DNA from 3 places in the Enterobacter sp. Taxon_8 genome. Region 1 is predicted to be linked to each of the others. Evidence: predicted binding sites of a transcription regulator. Region 1 holds the regulator's gene; each other region holds the start of a gene.
What was found. The regulator PurR, encoded in region 1, represses purine synthesis genes. The targets are predictions, from matches to a motif close to CANGCAAACGTTTGCNTG.

Region 1 (5,229 bases):
TTATCACTGGGGTGGGACTTCGCCGCGTACCGGTTTTGACTGCAGCGGCCTCGTCTATTACGCCTATAAAGATCTGGTCAAGTTCCGCATTCCGCGCACCGCCAACGAAATGTACCACCTGCGCGATGCCTCACCGGTTGACCGCGGTGAGCTGGAAAATGGCGATCTGGTGTTCTTCCGCACCCAAGGCCGCGGGACGGCTGACCACGTTGGCGTCTATGTAGGCAACGGAAAATTCATCCAGTCTCCACGTAGCGGTCAGGATATTCAGATCACCTCTCTCAGTGAAGACTACTGGGTACGCCACTACGTCGGCGCACGCCGCGTGATGACGCCGAAAACCATTCGCTAACCCCTGCCCTGCCACACCCGTGGCAGGGTAAGTTCCTCTTTTGCATACCCTTTCAATTTGCTATCCTGTCCTTGTTGTCTGTGTGGTTATTGGCAACGCAAAATACAATAAGGAGAGAAGCAATGTCGTTCGAATTACCTGCACTACCGTATGCAAAAGACGCCCTGGCACCGCACATTTCTGCGGAAACCCTGGAATATCACTACGGCAAACATCACCAGACTTACGTCACCAACCTGAACAACCTGATCAAGGGCACCGATTTTGAAGGCAAAACGCTGGAAGAGATCGTCCGCAGCTCTGAGGGTGGCGTATTCAACAACGCCGCTCAGGTGTGGAACCACACCTTCTACTGGCACTGCCTGGCGCCGAATGCCGGCGGTGAACCTGTCGGTGAACTGGCTACCGCTATCAACGCCGCATTTGGCAACTTCGCAGATTTCAAAGCGAAATTTACCGATGCAGCCATCAAGAACTTCGGTTCAGGCTGGACGTGGCTGGTTAAAGAGGCGGATGGCAAACTGGCTATCGTATCCACCTCTAACGCGGGCACCCCGCTGACCACCAGCGCGAAGCCGCTGATGACCGTGGACGTATGGGAACACGCTTACTACATCGATTACCGTAACGCGCGCCCGAACTACCTGGAACACTTCTGGGCACTGGTTAACTGGGACTTTGTGGCGAAGAACTTCGCCGCGTAAAAGACACGCAGAAGGGTTCGCCCTTCTGCGTTTTTGGTTTATTCCGCAGCGCAGGCTGCTTCTGGCTGTTTACGACCCGACATCATCACCAACAGCAGGCCGAGCGCGGCAATGATTGCCCCCATCACCGGCACAAAGCTGTATCCCAGACCACCTGAAATCACGGCCCCACCGGCCGCCGCACCGAGCGCATTGCCCAGGTTAAAGGCACCGATATTGACCGAGGATGAGAGGCCCGGCGCTTCATGCGCAACACGCATCACGCGCATCTGCAGCGGTGGCACCACGGCGAACGTTGCTGCACCCCAGACGACCATCGCCATCGCGGCGCCAAACTCGTTACGCGCCAGCCACGGAATGGCGATCATGATGACAATCAGCAGGGTTAAGAAGCCCTTCAGCGTCCCGCTCACGGAACGGTCGGCAAATTTCCCGCCGAGATAGTTGCCAATCGAGAAGCCCACGCCAATCAGCACCAGCATCGCGGTCACAAAGAGAGGCGTTGCGTGGGTGATATCGTGCAGTACCGGTGAAATATAGGTATAGAGGGTAAACATCGCCCCTGCCCCGAGAACGGTGGTAAGCAGCGCGGAAAGCACCTGCGGGCGCACCAGCACCGACAGCTCCTTACGCACTTCCGGACGTTCTCCGGCGCTGCCTTTCGGCAGGGAGAAGAACAATGCCACCATCGCGACCACGCCCAGCCCGGCCGTCGCCAGGAAAGACATACGCCAGCCGATCGCTTCTCCCAGCCAGGTTGCAGCAGGAACACCGCCGATGTTAGCGATGGTCAGCCCCATAAACATGGTGGCCACGGCGCTCGCCTGCTTATGTTTTGGCACCACGCTTGCCGCCACGACCGACCCCAGCCCAAAGAACGCGCCGTGGTTGAGGCTTGTCAGAATACGCGACAGCATCAGCGTGGTGTAGTCCGGCGAAATGGCCGAAAGCACGTTGCCGAGGGTGAAAATCGCCATCAGGAAAATCAGCGCATTGCGGCGCGCGCGATGAGAAAGGAGAAGCGTCATCAGCGGCGCCCCCACCATCACGCCGATAGCGTAGGCGCTGATCAACATGCCAGCCGCAGGGATCGAGACGTCCACGCCGCGGGCGATGACGGGCAGTAACCCCATCGGGGAGAATTCAGTGGTGCCAATCCCAAAAGCGCCAATCGCCAGGGCCAGCAGGGGAAAATTGATTTTCATGCGTAAACTCCGGATGCCGTGTCACGTGGTGACACAGAACAAAGAAGCGGAAAGCATGACATCAATCACAAAAAATGAGAAGTTAACAAAATGGCAAAAGATTTTTGCCAGAGAAGTAACAATCCGGGGAGTCGGGAGGGAGAAGGCTCTCCCTCCGCGTAAATCAGTGCAGCGCAGCCGTCAGACCGGCCACAACAATCAGAGCCAGCACAACAACGGTGGTGAACAGCGAAAACTTAAGATCGGAACTCATCAATTTTTCTCCTTTTAATCCCCACACGAAAAGTGAGCTTGCTCATTTTTGCACAGATTACGTCAAAAATCTTCCTGGATTTATACTGATAACCACTTTACCTCTTCCCCTTTTCATCAAGATAGGACAAAATTCCACGCTAAATTTATTAGCGTACCGGCCATTGACCCCCTCCTGACGTCCCGTGTCGTTTTCCCGGCGTGCCGCAATTCAAGATTGCGTGATAAGGGTGAGAGAAGGCAAACGTTTACCTTCAAGTTTTTCAGGAGCTTAGGATATGGTCTGGAGTGACATTTAATGGCAACAATTAAAGACGTAGCAAAACGCGCAAACGTTTCCACTACAACCGTATCACATGTAATTAACAAAACCCGCTTTGTGGCGGAAGAGACGCGCAACGCCGTCTGGGCAGCGATCAAGGAGCTGCATTATTCGCCAAGTGCGGTCGCGCGTAGCCTTAAGGTTAATCACACCAAGTCCATTGGATTGCTGGCGACCAGTAGTGAAGCGGCCTATTTTGCCGAGATCATTGAAGCGGTTGAAAAAAACTGCTTCCAGAAAGGCTATACCCTGATTCTGGGCAACGCGTGGAACAGCATTGAAAAACAGCGCGCCTACCTGTCGATGATGGCTCAGAAGCGCGTTGACGGCCTGCTGGTGATGTGTTCCGAGTACCCGGAATCCGTGCTGTCGATGCTCGAAGAGTATCGCCACATCCCCATGGTCGTTATGGACTGGGGCGAAGCGCGTGCAGATTTCACCGACTCCGTTATCGACAATGCCTTTGAAGGCGGTTATATGGCCGGCCGTTACCTGATCGAACGCGGTCACCGCGAGATTGGCGTGATCCCGGGTCCGCTGGAGCGCAACACCGGGGCGGGCCGTCTTGCCGGTTTTATGAAAGCGATGGAAGAAGCGCTGATCACCGTGCCGGAAAACTGGATCGTGCAGGGCGACTTTGAGCCGGAATCAGGCTACCGCGCAATGCAGCAGATCGTTTCCCAGCCGCACCGTCCGACCGCCGTTTTCTGCGGGGGTGACATCATGGCCATGGGCGCGCTCTGCGCCGCCGATGAACTGGGTCTGCGCGTACCGCAGGATATTTCCGTGATCGGGTATGACAACGTGCGTAACGCGCGCTTCTTCACCCCTGCGCTGACCACCATTCACCAGCCGAAAGATTCGCTGGGCGAAACGGCCTTCAATATGCTGCTCGACAGGATCGTCAACAAGCGCGAAGAGTCGCAGTCCATTGAAGTTCACCCGCGCCTGATTGAACGCCGTTCCGTTGCGGACGGTCCGTTCCGCGACTACCGTCGTTAATCCCTTTACGGGGCCAGCTACGCTGGCTCCCGTAACCATTCCCGGTTCAGCGTTTCGCTGTCCCCCAGATAATCCAGCAGCCAGGCCATGGCGGGCGAGACATCATTTTGTTGCCAGGTCAGGCAGCAGGCCGCGTCCGGGAACGGATTTTCCAGCGTCAGTTCAACCCATTCGCCGGTATTGATGCGCGGACGCGCAAAATGAACGGGCACCATCGCGACGCACAGTCCGGCACTGAGGCACGTCGCCGACGATTCCCAGTCCGGAGCCACCACCCGCCGCTGGTTGTCCAGAAGCCAGGTGATACGCTTGGGCAATGAACGGGACGTATCCTCCAGCACCAGCGAGGGCCAGTTGCGCAGCGTATCGTCGCTAAGCGGCCCGTCCATCGCTGCCAGAGGATGATCGCTGGCCACCACGCATTTCCAGCTCAGCATCCCCATGTCGCGAAAGGCGTAACGTCCCCCGACCGGGATCGCCTGCGTCGCGCCAATCGCCATCTCCGCCCTGCCGTCCGCCAGCGCATCCCACACCCCGTTGAACACCTCCTGCGAGACCCGCAGCTCAACGTCAGAGAAATGACGATAGAAATCGACAATCATCTGTCGGGTGCGTTCCGGCTTCACGATGTTATCCACCGCGATGGAAAGATGTCCCCGCCAGCCGTTGGCGATCTGCTGGCACTGTTCGCGGGTGATCTGCATTTTTTTGATAACAGAACGCCCTTCCTTCAAAAACCACGCCCCGGCGGGCGTCAATTCCACGTCACGATGCCGCCGCTCAAACAGCGGAACCGCCAGCCACTCCTCCAGTTGACGCACCGTGTAGCTGATGGCCGAAGGGACGCGGTGCAGCTCCTGCGCCGCACCGCTGAAGCTGCCGTTACGCGCGACAGCATCGACCACTTCAAGAGAATAATCTGACCACATTTTCTGCCTGCAAAAAATTTGAATGCACCCGCCAAATATTAGCGTTTCACAAGCGGCTTTGCACTCCCTACACTCAGCGCCAATGTATACCTGCCTCCTCAGGAGAATAAAATAATGCAACCCAGGAACGGTTTTTTAGTCTGGCTCGGCGGCTTAAGCGTGCTGGGCTTTTTGGCCACCGATATGTACCTGCCGGCTTTTGCCGCGATGCAGGAAGATTTGCAAACCCCCGCTGCCGCCATCAGTGCCAGCCTGAGTTTGTTCCTCGCCGGTTTTGCTTTTGCACAGCTGCTCTGGGGACCGCTCTCGGATCGCTTTGGTCGTAAACCGGTACTGCTGCTGGGTCTGGCCATTTTTGCGGTGGGGTGCCTGGGGATGTTATGGGTACGCGACGCCACCTGGCTGCTGGTGCTGCGCTTCGTTCAGGCCGTGGGCGTCTGTGCCGCGGCCGTGACCTGGCAGG
Region 2 (5,229 bases), 1.6 Mb from region 1:
TTTGACGGCTGGCGCATCGCGCGTTTTTCACCGCAAGGGGAGCAGCTGGAAGAATATCGCATGCCGGTGCGTTGCCCGACGATGGTCTGCTTTGGCGGCGATGATATGAAAACGCTGTTTATTACCACCACGCGGGAGAATATGGATGCGGAGGAGGTGGCGAAATATCCGCTATCCGGGGCCATCTTCACCCTGCCGGTGGGCGTGGCAGGGATGAAGAAAAGCCGCTTTATCGAACGTTAGATTGGATCGACCGGCACGACGTTTTCGCTCGGGTAGCAGCCCAGCACCTTCATGGAACGCGTGATCTCGCCCAGCTCGCGGAGAGCTTTCTGCATGGAAGCGGACTCCAGGTTGGCCTGGATGTCGAGGTAAAACATCTCTTCCCACGGGTTACCGTGGATTGGGCGTGATTCCAGCCTGGTCATGATCAGGTTGTGATTACGCAGCACCAGCAGGGCTTCAACCAGCGCACCGGCCTGTTGGCCGGTTGCCATCAGCAGCGTGGTTTTGGCCGGTACCTGGTCAGACACATTGATTGCCTTGCGGGCCAGCACCACGAAGCGGGTAATGTTTTGCGTCTGGTTTGCCAGGTTGCGTTCCAGCACCTGCAGGCCATACAGCGCGCCGCCCGCTTCGCTGCCGAGCGCCGCGACGGTGGGGGAATTAGCCTGCGCCACTTTTTCCATCGCCGCCGAGGTGCTTTCGGTGTACTCAATTTTCCAGTTCGGATAGCGGTTCAGGAACTGGCTGCACTGCTGGAACGGCTGCGGGTGGCTGTAGACGGTTTCGATCGTGCTCAGGTCCGTTGAACCGGATACCAGCACGCAGTGATCGATAGGGATCGTCAGCTCGCCGACCAGCGACAGGCTGGTGTGCTGCAGCAAATCGTAGACGTCGTTGATAGCGCCGGAGCTGGTGTTTTCAATCGGCACCACGGCGTAATCCGCCTGGCCGGTCTCGACCTGGTTAAAAATGTCGGCAAACTTCGCGCAGCCGCTCTCGATAAACTCTTCGAAATGGCGTGCAGCGTACTGACGTGCGGCCAGGTGAGAATAGGAGCCCTTTGGCCCGAGGAAAGCGATACGCGCAGAGTGCGGATTGGTTTTATTGAGATGCTGCTGCAGTAGCGCTTGCTGGGTCAGAACGGAATCTTCGATGATGAGCTGGAACAACCGGGTGATGTAGTGGGCATCGAGGTGATGCGCTTTGCCGAGCTGAATGAGACGTTCCAGAAGATCCCGCTCGCGGTCGATATCACGGACCGGACGATGGGAGTCCAGCTTGGCTTTGCCTACTTCAACGGCAAGGGCGCGGCGTTCGGCCAGCAGCGCCAGCAGTTTCTCATCCAGCGCGCTGATTTTTACTCGCAGATCCAGTAACGGGTTTTCCGGTGTCATAGTGTTGCCTGTCTCATCTTATCGTTATCAATAAAAAAGGCCCCCCGGTGTGGGAGGCCTTGTTGTTCGTCTTCGCATTCTTTATCACACGACGAAACGCCTCCCGTTCAGGGGAAGGTAAAAAAGAATGCGAAGAAGAACGGCGTAAGTTTCATAAAGTCATCCTGCGATTGATACCGTTAAAGTACCCGTACTGTTTTCACCCTGTCAATAAAAAACAAAAAACGCGCCCGAAGGCGCGTTGGCGGTACACTCAATTTAAAGGATTACTCTTCTTCAACTTCTTCCGCGAAGCTGGCGTCTTTCACCGACGTTGCGGCGCGACGGGCTTCACCTTTGTGTTGCACTTTATTGAGCTGCCGTTCCAGCTTGTTGATCAAATCGTTAATAGCTGTGTACATATCCTCGTGTTTTGCGCTGGCGACCAGATGGCCGTTTGGAGTATTGATAGTTGCGTCAGCGATGAAACCCTGCGGCTCCTTGGACAGGATGATATGTGGATTAATCAAATGAGTTTGCCATTTATCCAGTTTGGCGAGACGGTCTGCGACGTGCTGGCGAATTGCCGGAGTAATTTCCATTTGTTTACTGGTAATGTTCATTGTCATAAATTTTACCTCTTGTCTTTCCGTCTTGGTGATTCCAGCATACCCGACCCAATGTCAAAATGTGTGATTTAGATCACGTTATTTTGTCGGTTTTTGTCAGGGAATCTTTTTTGTGAGGCAGGGCAGGAAGAGGTGAGATTTACCTTGTAGAAGGCATAAATTGGGGCCATAGTTGACAGGATGTGTTGAGGCTAAGGCGCTTCAGCAATGCTCAGAAACGAATAAAAAAACGGCAGCCTGCGGGCTGCCGTTTTGCATTGAGGCAAAATCAGGTGTTGCTGCTGTTCGCGGCGATGATTTTCGCCACTTTTTCAGCCTGAGCGGTCATCTGCATCTGACGGTAAGCATTTTCCATCAGCTTCAGGCCGTCGCGCGTTGCCTGAGTATCCGGGTAATCGCGCAGCATACCTTCTACGCGGTTAACCACGGCAACCCATGCGCCACGGCGGGTATAATATTCCGCCACGGAGTATTCATATTTCGCCAGACGATCTTTCAGGAACACCAGACGTTTGGTGGCGTCAGTCACGTACTGGCTGTTTGGATAGCCGCGCACCAGCTTGGAGAAGTCATTGAAGGCATCACGCGCATGCTGCGGGTCACGGTCGGAACGATCCACGCCGAAGAAGCCCTGCAGCGCACTGTCGTCCAGCGCCATGTTGGTGAGGCCGCGCATGTACATCACGTAGTCGATGTTAGGATGAGTCGGGTTCAGACGCATGAAACGATCGATGGTTGCCTGAGCCAGCGGCAGATCGGCATTTTTATAGTATGCGTAGATGAGATCTAACTGTACCTGCTGCGAATACGGACCAAATGGATAGCGATTATCCAACGCTTCCAGTTGCGTTATCGCCTGTTTCCAGTTACCGTCCTGCAACTTTTGTTGTGCAGTCGCATAGATTTCATTCGGCGGATTGTCAGGGACCTGTTCATTTGAACCGGAGCAGCCCACCAAAGCCAAGCTCAACGTGGCCGCTGCCACCAGATATTTCATGCGCGTCATGACGTTTTGACTTTCCTCAAATGTTTGTCCGGGAGAAACTCTGTTCCTGCTCCCGATTAAGACCAGCTACAATAGCACACTATATTAAACGGCAAAGCCGTAAAACCCAACGTTAAACGAAGAAGCAGTTTATGGCACAACGAGTAGAACTCACCGCAACAGTCTCCGAAAATCAGCTCGGTCAACGCTTAGATCAGGCTTTGGCCGAATTGTTCCCTGATTATTCGCGTTCACGCATAAAAGAATGGATCCTTGACCAGCGCGTGATGGTAAACGGCAAAATCTGGGACAAACCAAAAGAGAAAGTGTTAGGTGGGGAAGCTGTCGCCATCAATGCTGAAATCGAAGAGGAAATCCGCTTCGAGCCGCAGGATATCCCACTGGACATCGTCTATGAAGATGATGACATTCTGGTAATCAACAAGCCGCGCGACCTGGTTGTTCATCCGGGCGCGGGGAATCCTGACGGTACGGTACTTAACGCGCTTCTCCATTACTATCCGCCGATCGCGGATGTTCCGCGCGCGGGCATCGTGCACCGTCTGGATAAAGACACTACCGGTCTGATGGTGGTGGCGAAGACCGTTCCTGCTCAGACACGTCTGGTGGAGTCGCTGCAGCTGCGCGAAATCACCCGTGAGTATGAGGCGGTAGCCATTGGGCATATGACCTCTGGCGGGACGGTAGAAGAGCCCATCAGCCGTCACCCGACCAAGCGAACCCATATGTCGGTGCATCCGATGGGTAAACCGGCGGTGACGCACTATCGCATTATGGAGCATTTCCGTATTCATACGCGCCTGCGTCTGCGTCTGGAGACCGGGCGTACTCACCAGATTCGTGTGCATATGGCCCACATCACCCATCCGCTGGTGGGGGATCAGGTCTACGGTGGTCGTCCACGTCCGCCTAAGGGCGCGTCGGATGAGTTCATCAGCGTATTGCGTAAATTCGATCGTCAGGCGCTGCACGCGACCATGCTGCGCCTTTACCATCCGATCACCGGTATTCAGATGGAGTGGCATGCGCCTATCCCGCAGGATATGGTGGACCTTATTGACGCGATGCGTGTTGATTTCGAAGAACATAAGGATCAAGTGGACTGGTTATGACCAAACTGATTGTCCCGGAGTGGCCATTGCCTGCCGGCGTGGCCGCCTGCAGTTCAACCCGCACTGGCGGTGTTAGCCAGGGCGCGTGGGAGTCTTTGAACCTCGGCGCACACTGTGGCGATAACCTGGAGCATGTGGAAGAGAACCGCAGGCGTCTGTTTGCTGCGGGGAACCTGCCTTCAAAACCGGTCTGGCTGGAACAGGTTCATGGCAAGGCGGTGCTGAAGTTGACGGGGGAACCCTATGCTTCTAAACGTGCTGATGCCTCTTACAGCAATACTCCGGGAACCGTTTGTGCTGTAATGACCGCGGATTGTCTGCCGGTACTTTTTTGTAACCGTTCAGGCACCGAGGTGGCTGCAGCACACGCGGGCTGGCGTGGACTGTGTGAAGGCGTGCTGGAAGAAACTGTCGCCTGCTTTAAGGATGAGCCCGCCAATATTATGGCCTGGCTTGGCCCGGCCATTGGTCCTCGCGCTTTTGAAGTGGGGCCGGAGGTTCGCGAAGCCTTTATGGTTAAAGATCCGCAAGCGGCGGACGCCTTCCTGCCTTCCGGAGATAAATATCTGGCCGATATTTACCAGCTTGCTCGTCAGCGGCTGAACAGCGTCGGCATAACGCAGATCTTCGGCGGCGATCGCTGTACATTCACCGAAAAGGATGATTTTTTCTCTTATCGCCGCGACAAGACGACGGGCCGTATGGCAAGTTTCATTTGGCTGATATAACCTAAAGAATCAAGACGATCCGGCACGTGCCGTTTTCTTTTCACATAATTCAGGTCATTAACCTTGAATAATTGAGGGATGACCTCATTTAATCTCCAGTAGCAAATTTGACCTGTTATGGGAGGAGTTATGCGTCTGGATCGTCTTACTAATAAATTCCAGCTTGCTCTCGCCGATGCCCAGTCCCTCGCACTGGGGCACGACAACCAATTTATCGAACCTCTTCATTTAATGAGCGCCTTGCTGAATCAGGAAGGGGGATCGGTACGTCCTTTATTAACGTCCGCTGGCATTAATGCTGGCCAGTTACGCACCGCTATCGATCAGGCGCTGAGCCGTTTACCGCAGGTCGAAGGGACCGGCGGCGACGTTCAG
Region 3 (5,229 bases), 1.2 Mb from region 1:
CGGAGTGCACGCCTGCCTGCTCGATATGCTCCATGATGCCGCCAATCAGCACCATTTCGCCATCGCAGATGGCGTCAACGTCTACTTCCACCGCGTCGTCGAGGAAGCGGTCAAGCAGCACTGGCGCATCGTTGGAAACGCTCACTGCGGTCTGGAAGTAGCGACGCAGGTCGGCTTCGTCATAAACGATTTCCATCGCGCGGCCGCCCAGCACGTAGGAAGGACGCACCACCAGCGGGTAGCCAATCTCTTTCGCCTTCTCAACGGCCTGTTCGATAGCGGTCACGGTGGCGTTCGCCGGCTGTTTCAGCTTCAGACGGTCAACCGCCTGCTGGAAACGCTCGCGGTCTTCCGCACGGTCAATCGCATCCGGGCTGGTACCGATAACCGGTACGCCTGCCGCTTCCAGCGCGCGCGCCAGCTTCAGCGGGGTCTGGCCACCGTACTGCACGATAACGCCTTTTGGCTTCTCGATGCGCACGATTTCCAGCACGTCTTCCAGGGTAACCGGCTCGAAGTAGAGGCGGTCAGAGGTGTCGTAGTCGGTAGAAACCGTTTCAGGGTTACAGTTGACCATGATGGTCTCGTAACCGTCTTCGCGCAGCGCCAGCGAGGCGTGTACGCAGCAGTAGTCGAACTCGATGCCCTGGCCGATACGGTTTGGACCGCCGCCCAGCACCATAATCTTGTCGCGGTCGACTGACGGGTTCGCTTCGCACTCGTCTTCATAGGTGGAGTACATGTACGCGGTGTCGGTCGAGAATTCAGCCGCACAGGTGTCCACGCGCTTGTAGACCGGGTGCAGGTTGTACTGGTCGCGCAGCTTGCGGATTTCTGCTTCACGCACGCCCGCCAGCTTAGCCAGACGCGCGTCTGCGAAGCCTTTACGCTTCAGCACGCGCAGGAAGTCAGCGTCCAGGCCGGTGATGCCCAGCTCGGCCACTTTCTCTTCCAGACGCACCAGCTCTTCAATCTGCACCAGGAACCAGCGGTCGATGTTGGTCAGGTTGAACACGCCGTCCACGGACAGGCCCGCACGGAAGGCATCGGCGATGTACCAGATACGCTCTGCGCCCGCGTCTTTCAGCTCGCGGCGGATTTTAGTCAGCGCTTCCGGGTCGTCCAGGCTCACTTTCGGGTCAAAGCCGGTCGCGCCCACTTCCAGGCCGCGCAGCGCTTTTTGCAGGGATTCCTGCTGGGTGCGGCCAATCGCCATCACTTCACCGACAGATTTCATCTGGGTGGTCAGACGGTCGTTCGCGCCCGCGAATTTCTCGAAGTTGAAGCGAGGAATTTTGGTCACAACGTAGTCGATGGACGGCTCGAAGGACGCAGGCGTGCGGCCACCGGTGATGTCGTTCATCAGCTCGTCGAGGGTGTAACCCACCGCCAGCTTCGCCGCCACTTTCGCAATCGGGAAGCCGGTCGCTTTCGACGCCAGCGCGGAGGAACGGGACACGCGCGGGTTCATTTCGATAACAATCAGGCGGCCTGTTTTCGGGTTAACCGAGAACTGCACGTTAGAACCGCCGGTTTCCACGCCGATTTCACGCAGTACCGCCATCGAGGCGTTACGCATGATTTGATACTCTTTGTCGGTCAGGGTCTGGGCTGGCGCAACGGTGATGGAGTCACCGGTGTGGATACCCATCGCATCGAAGTTTTCGATGGAGCAGACGATGATGCAGTTGTCGTTTTTATCACGTACCACTTCCATCTCGTACTCTTTCCAGCCAATCAGCGACTCGTCAATCAGCAGCTCTTTGGTTGGGGAGAGATCAAGACCGCGTTCACAAATCTCTTCGAACTCTTCACGGTTGTAGGCGATACCGCCGCCGGTGCCGCCCATGGTGAACGATGGACGGATGATGCACGGATAACCCACTTCAGCCGCAACGGCCAGCGCTTCTTCCATGTTGTGTGCGATACCGGAACGCGCGGTGTCGAGGCCGATTTTCTTCATTGCCACGTCGAAGCGGCGACGGTCTTCTGCTTTATCAATGGCGTCGGCGGTCGCACCGATCATGGTCACGCCGAACTCTTCCAGCACGCCCTGACGCTCCAGCTCCAGCGCACAGTTCAGCGCCGTCTGGCCGCCCATGGTTGGCAGCACCGCGTCCGGACGCTCTTTCTCGATGATTTTACGCACGACTTCCCAGTGAATCGGCTCGATGTAGGTTGCATCTGCCATCTCCGGGTCGGTCATGATGGTTGCCGGGTTGGAGTTCACCAGGATAACGCGGTAACCCTCTTCGCGCAGGGCTTTACACGCCTGAGCGCCGGAGTAGTCGAATTCGCAGGCCTGGCCGATCACGATCGGGCCAGCGCCAAGGATCAGGATGCTTTTTATGTCTGTACGTTTTGGCATTGTCTTCTCGGCTCCTGATTATTTAGCTGTCTTACGGTATTGCTCGATAAGTTCGATGAAGTGATCGAACAGCGGCGCGGCGTCGTGTGGCCCCGGGCTGGCTTCAGGGTGGCCCTGGAAGCTGAATGCTGGCTTATCGGTACGGTGGATACCCTGCAGGGTGCCATCGAACAGCGACTTATGGGTCACGCGCAGGTTAGCCGGCATTGAGGCTTCGTCGACGGCAAAGCCGTGGTTCTGCGCGGTGATCATCACCGTGTTGTTATCAATGTCTTTCACCGGGTGGTTACCACCGTGGTGGCCGAACTTCATCTTAACGGTGTTCGCACCGCTAGCCAGCGCCAGCAGCTGATGGCCGAGGCAGATGCCGAATACCGGGATGTCGGTTTCCAGGAAGGACTTGATGGCGGCGATGGCGTAATCACACGGCGCCGGGTCGCCAGGACCGTTGGACAGGAAAATACCGTCCGGATTCATCTTCAGCACGTCTTCGGCAGACGTTTGTGCCGGAACCACCGTCAGGCGGCAGCCGCGGTCAACCAGCATGCGCAGGATGTTGCGCTTGGCGCCGAAATCGTAGGCCACCACGTGGAACGGCAGCTCGCTCTCTTTTTTCGCTTCCGGCAGGTCGCCTTCCAGCGTCCAGCTACCCTGAGTCCAGCTGTAGGCTTCAGCAGTAGTCACTTCTTTCGCCAGGTCCATGCCGTTCAGGCCAGGGAAGGCTTTCGCTTTTTCCAGCGCCAGCGTCGCATCGAGGTTATCACCCGCGATGATGCAGCCGTTCTGTGCACCCTTCTCGCGCAGCAAACGCGTTAGCTTACGGGTATCGATATCGGCAATCGCCACGATGTTATGGCGCTTCAGGTAAGAAGAAAGATCTTCGGTATTGCGGAAGTTGCTGGCTATCAGCGGCAGGTCGCGGATGACCAGGCCTTGCGCATGTACCTGAGAGGATTCTTCGTCAGCCGCATTGGTGCCGACATTGCCGATATGAGGATAAGTAAGAGTAACGATTTGGCGAGAATAGGAAGGATCAGTGAGGATTTCTTGATAACCGGTCATTGAAGTATTGAAAACGACTTCCCCAACCGCCGAACCCGTTGCCCCTATGGCCCGACCGATAAACTGGGTTCCGTCTTCCAGAACCAATAGCGCTGACTTAATCAAAACACCCTCCAGAGAATATTCACTCACTTTATTTGCATATTAATTCATAACCGTGTCATGAATCAATGCAAATGTGTTGCCAGCGGATTTTTGGCAAACGGCGGCATTCTGGAGATTTGGTGGGTAAAAGTCAACTTAAAACGGATATTTTGTTTAGTGTTTTGCAGCCCTGGTGAGAGTAATGCGGCTTAAGCGACAAAAAGATCAGGTAAATCACCGCGGAAAACGCTTGCGCGCCGGGTTTAATAAAAAATGTCGTGTTGGAGCATGAAAAAGTGGACCGGATGGTCAAAATTTACATTTCAGTAACGTTAAAACGCTACAAGATATAGAAATTTAGAGGCTTAATTAAAAACAACACATGAAAAAGATAAAATAAAAGGGCAATAAAATATTGCCCTATGCAATCAAACAATTACGACTGCAATAACCACATCACGATGGGTAATAATGCTTACAAATTGTTGAGATCTAGCACATCTCGCATATCAAAAAGACCATTTTTCTTCTCTTTCAGCCACAAGGCGGACCGAACGGCACCATTGGCAAACGTCATTCGGCTGGACGCTTTATGCGTAATTTCGACACGTTCGCCAATATCGGCGAACATCGCCGTGTGTTCGCCGACGATGTCACCCGCTCGCACGGTTGCGAAACCGATGGTGCCAGGTACGCGTTCGCCGGTGTAGCCTTCGCGGGTATAGACCGCGCAGTCTTTTAAATCTTTATCAAGTGCATGAGCAATCGCTTCGCCCATCGCCAGCGCCGTCCCAGATGGCGCATCAACCTTGTAACGGTGGTGAGCTTCTACAATCTCGATATCGGTATAATTGCCCATCACCTTCGCGGCCTTCTCCAGCAGCTTCAGCATGACGTTAACGCCCACGCTAAAGTTTGCGGCGAAGACAATCGCAATCTCTTTGGATGCATCCTGGATAGCCTGCTTGCCCGCATCGTCAAAACCGGTGGTGCCAATCACCATCCCCTTGCCGTGCTGACGGCAAAACGCCAGATGCGTGAGCGTCCCTTCCGGGCGTGTAAAATCGATGAATACATCGAAGTCCTCTTTTACCGCTTCCAGACTGCTTTGCACGGTAACACCCGTGTGGCCAGCGCCCGCCAGCTCACCGGCATCGGTCCCCAGAAGCGAAGAACCTTCTCGCTCCAGTGCCGCGCCAAGCGCTACGCCATCCATCTGAAGTGCCGCCTGAATAAGCTGACGGCCCATACGTCCACCCGCGCCCGCAATGGCGACACGGATCTGTGCATCATGCATAGTTATTCTCTTACGTTAAAATGATGTAAACCGTTTTCAGATTAACCAGCCTTGAGAAGCACTGCCAACTGAAAACACCGATAATTAGAATTTAACGTGAAACCGACTTAAATATCAGTAAAAGACATGATTTTGTCGTCACGATAAAGTAACGGGTAAAAAAAAGGCCAGCACAGGAGGTGCTGGCCTTTCATCAGAAAAAGGACTATTCAACTTCGCGGGCGTCGATGCGCAGTTCTTTCGGGACTTCGAAAACGATGTTCTCTTCACGTCCTTCCAGCGGCACCGCTTCGCCGCCGCCCAGCTCCTGCAGACGGGAAATGACGTTCTGAACCAGAATATCTGGCGCAGACGCCCCGGCCGTCACGCCGACACAGGCCGCGTCTTTAACCCACGCTTCCTGAATATCCGACGCGTC

Region 2: the regulator PurR is predicted to act here: its motif matches at 2,106-2,123, upstream of raiA (ribosome-associated translation inhibitor RaiA).
Region 3: the regulator PurR is predicted to act here: its motif matches at 3,754-3,771, upstream of carA (glutamine-hydrolyzing carbamoyl-phosphate synthase small subunit).

The regions. Positions count from the first base shown of each region.
Region 1 covers NZ_CM177989.1:2,604,612-2,609,840, forward strand. The annotation lists gene AC4IBF_RS12270 (C40 family peptidase) at 1-352, shown strand, start outside; gene sodB (superoxide dismutase [Fe]) at 475-1,056, shown strand; gene AC4IBF_RS12280 (MFS transporter) at 1,095-2,261, opposite strand; gene cydH (cytochrome bd-I oxidase subunit CydH) at 2,425-2,514, opposite strand; gene purR (HTH-type transcriptional repressor PurR) at 2,812-3,837, shown strand; gene punR (DNA-binding transcriptional activator PunR) at 3,855-4,766, opposite strand; gene punC (purine nucleoside transporter PunC) at 4,881-5,229, shown strand, end outside.
Region 2 covers NZ_CM177989.1:1,049,564-1,054,792, forward strand. The annotation lists gene AC4IBF_RS05055 (SMP-30/gluconolactonase/LRE family protein) at 1-243, shown strand, start outside; gene pheA (bifunctional chorismate mutase/prephenate dehydratase) at 240-1,400, opposite strand; Phe leader region at 1,431-1,556, opposite strand; gene pheL (pheA operon leader peptide PheL) at 1,508-1,555, opposite strand; gene raiA (ribosome-associated translation inhibitor RaiA) at 1,667-2,008, opposite strand; gene bamD (outer membrane protein assembly factor BamD) at 2,277-3,014, opposite strand; gene rluD (23S rRNA pseudouridine(1911/1915/1917) synthase RluD) at 3,146-4,126, shown strand; gene yfiH (purine nucleoside phosphorylase YfiH) at 4,123-4,854, shown strand; gene clpB (ATP-dependent chaperone ClpB) at 4,984-5,229, shown strand, end outside.
Region 3 covers NZ_CM177989.1:3,839,811-3,845,039, forward strand. The annotation lists gene carB (carbamoyl-phosphate synthase large subunit) at 1-2,368, opposite strand, end outside; gene carA (glutamine-hydrolyzing carbamoyl-phosphate synthase small subunit) at 2,387-3,535, opposite strand; gene dapB (4-hydroxy-tetrahydrodipicolinate reductase) at 3,990-4,811, opposite strand; gene ispH (4-hydroxy-3-methylbut-2-enyl diphosphate reductase) at 5,017-5,229, opposite strand, start outside.